One region of the Kitasatospora sp. NPDC088783 genome, then DNA from elsewhere that is predicted to be linked to it. Evidence: riboswitches for the same ligand, from Rfam matches in the RefSeq annotation. Region 1 holds a riboswitch; the other holds the start of a gene.
What was found. Region 1 has a riboswitch for thiamine pyrophosphate ahead of thiC (phosphomethylpyrimidine synthase ThiC). Riboswitches for the same ligand answer to the same signal wherever they lie in the genome.
Positions count from the first base shown of each region.

Region 2: another riboswitch for thiamine pyrophosphate. It lies ahead of thiO (glycine oxidase ThiO); the one in region 1 lies ahead of thiC (phosphomethylpyrimidine synthase ThiC).

Region 1 is NZ_JBIVKJ010000020.1:59,897-63,052, forward strand. Features, by position in the region: gene ACIP60_RS33985 (SPFH domain-containing protein) at 1-469, opposite strand, end outside; gene ACIP60_RS33990 (hypothetical protein) at 655-855, opposite strand; TPP riboswitch at 967-1,100, shown strand; gene thiC (phosphomethylpyrimidine synthase ThiC) at 1,096-2,892, shown strand; gene ACIP60_RS34000 (hypothetical protein) at 3,024-3,156, opposite strand, start outside.
Region 2 is NZ_JBIVKJ010000010.1:186,231-189,386, forward strand. Features, by position in the region: gene ACIP60_RS26400 (NAD(P)/FAD-dependent oxidoreductase) at 1-973, opposite strand, end outside; TPP riboswitch at 1,050-1,162, shown strand; gene thiO (glycine oxidase ThiO) at 1,158-2,312, shown strand; gene thiS (sulfur carrier protein ThiS) at 2,309-2,518, shown strand; gene ACIP60_RS26415 (thiazole synthase) at 2,522-3,156, shown strand, end outside.

The DNA.
Region 1 (3,156 bases):
ACGCGGAGCGGGTCTCCCCGGTGAGCCGCTCGCGGTCCCGGATCATGTCCTCGACGGTCAGGCCGCCGACGATGGAGCGCAGGTGGCCGGCGAACACGTTGTGCACCCGCTGGCCCATCATCTTCTGCTGGTCCAGGAAGCGGCGGGCGGCGTTGGCGATGGACACCGGGTCGTCGCCGACCTTGAAGATGACCACACCCTTGACGTGCACCGGAATGCCCTGCGAGGTCACGCACTCGACGTCCAGCGCGGCCTCGTTGAGGTCCAGCGACAGCCGCCGGACCACCTGGACGCCGGGCAGCACGAAGGTGCCCCGTCCGGTGACCACGCGGAAGCCGAGGCCCTCGCCGTGCTTGGAACCCGAGATGACCAGGGCCTCGTTCGGCTCGGCGACCCGCCACATCATTTTGAAGAGCACGACCAGGACCAGCAGCCCTGCGACAACGGCTCCGACGATGCCGATCAGCATCGCGATCTCCCCCTTCGTGGCACACCGGTCCGTGGCTGCGCTGGGTGGTGCAGTTGTGGGCGCGGAACCCGGTGGCAGCCGCATTCTCCGCCTGCCGTGATCGCGGGGGAAGGGGCCGCGCCAGCGGGAGCGCCCACTGTCTCGAAACCGTTGCGCGGTGTTTGCCCGGCCTTGGTGAGGGGCCGTCAGTAGGGCTCGACGTACACCGTGCGCGGTGGCTGGTAATCGACCACGACCACCATGGTGCCCGGCTCCAGCGACTCGCCCGGCACCGCCCGGTACGCCAGGAACGCCTCGCTGCCCTGGCGTTCGGGAACGCGCACCATCACCTCGCCGACCAGGCCCGCGCCGATCCGTCCCGTCACCCGCCCCACCAGTCCGATCACCCCGGCGATTCTTCCACCCCGCGAGCGGCCCGGACAGGCCGGTGACCGGAGGCGCCCTGGACCCTCCGCGTCCGGTGCCCTACGGTGAGCAGCGAACGCGGGCGGCGAACGCCTGCGCGGAACGGGAGCTCGGAGCACCGGGCTGAGAGGGCGCTGACGGTACGCGGGCCCGCGTACCACCTGCTGCGCCGACCGCAGGAACCTGACCGGGTAATGCCGGCGTAGGGAGTGGAAGGTCGCATGACCACCTTGAGCGAGCACACGTCCGTCCAGCAGCCGGCCGCCACCGGGTACCCGACCCCGGCCTGGCGCAAGGCGTACCACCAGGGCAGCCGCCCCGACCTGCGGGTCCCCTACCGCGAGGTCCACCTCACCGACGGGCGCACCGTCCCGCTGTACGACACCTCCGGGCCGTACACCGACCCGTCCCACCCCGCCGACGTCCGGCGCGGGCTGCCCGCGCTGCGCGACGCCTGGATCCGCCAGCGCGGCGACGTCGAGGAGTACGAGGGCCGCGAGGCCCGGCCCGAGGACGACGGGATCAGGCACACCGCCCCGCGCGGCGGCGACCTGCGCAACCTGGACGCCGTCTTCCCCGGCCGCCCGCGCCGCCCGCTGCGCGCCCGCGACGGCGTCGCCGTCACCCAACTCGCGTACGCCAAGCGCGGGTTGATCACCCCCGAGATGGAGTTCGTGGCGATCCGGGAGGGCCTGGAACCGGAGTACGTCCGCGAGCGGGTGGCCGGCGGACGGGCCGTCATCCCGGTCAACGTGAACCACCCCGAGGTCGAACCGGCGATCATCGGCACCGACTTCCTGGTGAAGATCAACGCCAACATCGGCAACTCGGCGGTCACCTCCTCCATCGAGGAGGAGGTCGAGAAGATGACCTGGGCCACCCGCTGGGGCGCCGACACCGTCATGGACCTCTCCACCGGCCGCAACATCCACACCACCCGCGAGTGGATCCTGCGCAACTCTCCCGTCCCGATCGGCACCGTCCCGCTCTACCAGGCGCTGGAGAAGGTCGACGGCCGGGCCGAGGACCTCAGCTGGGAGGTCTACCGCGACACCGTGCTGGAGCAGTGCGAACAGGGCGTCGACTACATGACCGTGCACGCCGGCGTGCTGCTGCGGTACGTCCCGCTCACCGCCCGCCGCAAGACCGGCATCGTCTCGCGCGGCGGCTCGATCATGGCCGCCTGGTGCCTCGCGCACCACCGGGAGAACTTCCTCCACACCCACTTCGAGGAACTCTGCGACCTGCTGCGCGCCTACGACGTCACCTTCTCGCTCGGCGACGGCCTGCGCCCCGGCTCGATCGCCGACGCCAACGACGAGGCCCAGTTCGCCGAACTCACCACCCTCGGCGAACTCGGCCGGATCGCCCGGGCCAAGGACGTCCAGGTGATGATCGAGGGCCCCGGGCACGTCCCGATGCACAAGATCCGCGAGAACATGGACCTCCAGAAGGAGATCTGCGACGAGGCCCCGTTCTACACCCTCGGCCCGCTGACCACCGACGTCGCCCCCGGCTACGACCACATCACCTCCGGCATCGGCGCCGCGATGATCGCCTGGTGGGGCACCGCGATGCTCTGCTACGTCACCCCCAAGGAACACCTCGGCCTCCCCGACCGCGACGACGTCAAGACCGGCGTCATCACCTACAAGATCGCCGCCCACGCCGCCGACCTCGCCAAGGGCCACCCCGGCGCCCAGCTCTGGGACGACGCCCTCTCCGACGCCCGCTTCGAGTTCCGCTGGGAGGACCAGTTCAACCTGGCCCTCGACCCGGAGACCGCCCGCGCCTTCCACGACGAGACCCTCCCCGCCGAACCCGCCAAGACCGCGCACTTCTGCTCCATGTGCGGCCCCAAGTTCTGCTCGATGAAGATCAGCAAATCCATCAATGAGAAGTTCGGCAACGGCGCCGCCTCGCCCGAGTACGACGAGACCGCTGTCGAAGGCATGAAGGCCATGTCCGAGGAGTTCAAGGCCCAGGGCAACAAGGTCTACCTACCGATGGCGGACTGACCGTACGCACTGCACTCGGTGGGGCCAGGAGCACCGTTCAGCTCCTGGCCCCACCGAGCTGCGTCACCCGCTCCGAGACGTGGAGAGGGCTTCCCGGGACGGGCCGGCTCGCCATGACTGATCCAAGGACCTCAACCGCCGAAGAGGTTGTAACCAGCCGTCTCGTGCTTCCTGTCCGTCATCTCGCGGATGCCCGTGTCGGCTGCGTCGAGCAGCCTGGCGATACCCACCATCACGTTGTGGAAGTGGCGAATGTGGATGCGG
Region 2 (3,156 bases), on a different contig from region 1:
TGCGGCCGAACTGCTCGGACCAGAAGTACGGGACGGGGTCGTACGGGGCGTCGAGGGTGCCGAGCAAGGCGGCCGCGGCGGCGGCGCCGGAGTGCAGGGCGTGGTCCCAGTGCTGGACGGCGAGCCGGGTGCCGGCGCGGGCGGAGGGGTAGGAGGCGCAGTCGCCGGCCGCGAGGACGCCGGGCAGGGCGGTGCGCAGCCGGTCGTCGACCGGGACGGTGCCGTCGGGGGCGAGGGCGAGCGGGCCGCCGACCAGCCAGTCGGTGGCGGGGCGGGCGCCGACGCCGACCACGACCTCGTCGGCGGGCAGGTGGGTGCCGTCGGCGAGCAGCACCCCGCCGTCGGCGGCTCCGGCGACGGCGGCGCCGCAGCGCAGGTCGACGCCGGCGGCGGCGTACCAGTCGGCCATCAGGGCGCCGAGTTCGGCGGGCAGCGCGCCGGCCAGCGGGGTGGCGGCGGCCTCGACCACGGTGACCTCGCAGCCGAGTCCGCGGGCGACGGTGGCGGTCTCGGCGCCGATCCAGCCGGCGCCGACCAGCACGATCCGGCGGCCGGGGGTGAGCGCGGCGCGCAGCGCGTGGGCGTCGTCGACGGTGCGCAGGGTGCGGGCGCCGGGCAGCTGGGGCAGGGTGCGGGGGGCGGCGCCGGTGGCGATCACCAGGGCGTCGTAGGGCAGTTCGCCGCGGTCGGTGCGCAGGACGCCCGGGGCGAGGCCGGTGGCGCGGCGGCCGGTGAGCAGGTCGACGCCGAGGCCGTGCCAGTCGATCTCGAAGGCGGTGGCGTCGGCCTTGCCGAGCAGCACGTCCTTGGAGAGCGGGGGGCGGTCGTAGGGGAGGTGGAGTTCCTCCCCGACCAGGGCGAGCGGGCCCTGCCAGCCGCCCTGCCGCAGGTTGAGGGCGGTCTGGGCGCCCGCCATGCCCGCGCCGACCACGACGACCCGGTCCGTTGCCTTCAGCTCAGCCACGGCGCCCACCCTACCCAGGGGCGGCGGGCGGTCACCCCGCGCACGCGCCTTCGGGTGCCGGTCGGCCCGGCGTTAAGGTGGAGGTACTACGTCACACGGGAGCCCGGTGCACCGGGCTGAGAGGCGGGCTGTGGCGGCCCGCGACCGTCCGAACCTGATCCGGGTCATGCCGGCGAAGGGAGAATCAGCCGCTGTGGCACCTTCCCGCGCGTTGGACGTGCTGGTGGTCGGCGGGGGCATCATCGGCCTCGGGGTCGCCTGGCGCGCCGCGCAGCGCGGCCTGTCGGTCGCGGTGGTCGACCCGCACCCGGGCGGCGGCGCGGCGCAGGTCGCCGCGGGCATGCTCGCCCCCGTCACCGAACTGCAGTACGGCGAGGAGCCGTTGCTGCGCCTGGGCCTGGCGTCGAACGAGCGGTACGCCGCGTTCGCCGCCGAGCTGACCGAGCTGACCGGGCTGGACACCGGCTACCGGCAGACCGGCACGCTGGCCGTCGCGCTGGACGCCGACGACCGGGCGGAGCTGCGCGAACTGCACGCCTTCCACGGCCGGTTGGGCCTGGCCTCGGAGTGGCTGACCGGCCGGGAGTGCCGCCGGCTGGAGCCGATGCTGGCCCCGGGCGTGCGCGGCGGCCTGCACGTCGCCGCGGACCACCAGGTGGACGGCCGCCGGCTGGCCGCCGCGCTGGTCGCCGCCGGGGAGCGGCTGGGCGTGGTGTTCCACCGGGCCGAGGCCGCCGAGCTGCTGGTCGAGGGCGGGCGGGCGGCGGGCGTCCGGCTGTCGGACGGGGAGCGGCTGACGGCGGGGCGCACCGTGCTGGCCGGCGGTTCGCGCAGCCACCTGCTGCCGGGCCTGCCGCCGGGGGTGCTGCCGGCGATCCGCCCGGTCAAGGGCCAGGTGCTGCGGCTGCGGATCCCCGGGCGGTACGCGCCGTTCCTGTCCCGCAACGTGCGGGCCGTGGTGCGCGGGCAGCACCTGTACCTGGTGCCGCGGGCCGACGGCGAGCTGGTGGTCGGCGCGACCACCGAGGAGCAGGGCCACGACACCACCGTCACCGCGGGCGGCGTCTACGAGCTGCTCCGGGACGCGCACGAACTCGTCCCGGGCATCACCGAGTTGCCGCTGGTGGAGACCTGCGCGGGCCTGCGCCCCGGCTCCCCCGACAACGCGCCGCTGCTCGGCCCCACCGCGCTGGACGGCCTGGTCGCCGCGACCGGGCACTACCGCAACGGCGTGCTGCTCACCCCGGTCACCGCCGACCTGCTCGCCGACTACCTGGCCACCGGGGAACTCCCCGCCCTGGCCGCCGACTTCACCCCCCGCCGCTTCACCCCGAAGGTCCCCGCATGAACACCATCGCCCTGACCGTCAACGGCGCGCCGCGCACCCTGCCCGCCGCCACCACGCTGGACGTGGTGGTGGCCGAGCTGTCGGCCGCCAACACCGGCGTCGCCGCCGCCGTCAACGAGGCGGTGGTACCGCGCAGTTCGTGGCCCGCCACGGCGCTCGGCGAGGGCGACCGGGTCGAGATCCTCACCGCCGTCCAGGGAGGCTGAACCATGGCGGACGACGCGCTGGTCATCGCCGGCACCACCTTCTCCTCCCGCCTGATCATGGGCACCGGCGGCGCCCCCAGCCTGGAGGTGCTGGAGCAGGCGCTGAAGGTCTCCGGCACCGAGCTGACCACGGTGGCGATGCGCCGGGTCGACACGGCCACACAGGGCTCCGTCCTGGAGGTGCTCTCCCGCAACGGCGTCCGGGTGCTGCCCAACACCGCGGGCTGCTACACCGCGGGTGAGGCCGTGCTGACCGCCCGGCTGGCCCGCGAGGCGCTCGGCACCGACTGGGTGAAACTGGAGGTGATCGCCGACGAGCGGACCCTGCTGCCCGACCCGATCGAGCTGCTGGACGCCGCCGAGACGCTGGTCGACGACGGCTTCACCGTGCTGCCGTACACCAACGACGACCCGGTGCTGGCCCGCAAGCTGGAGGACGTGGGCTGCGCGGCGATCATGCCGCTGGGCTCGCCGATCGGCTCCGGCCTGGGCATCCGCAACCCGCACAACTTCCAGCTGATCGTGGAGGCGGCGGGCGTCCCGGTGGTGCTGGACGCGGGCGCGGGCACCGCCAGCGACGTCGCGCTGGCGATGGAACTCGGCTGCTCCGCCGTCATGCTGGCCTCCGCGGTGACCCG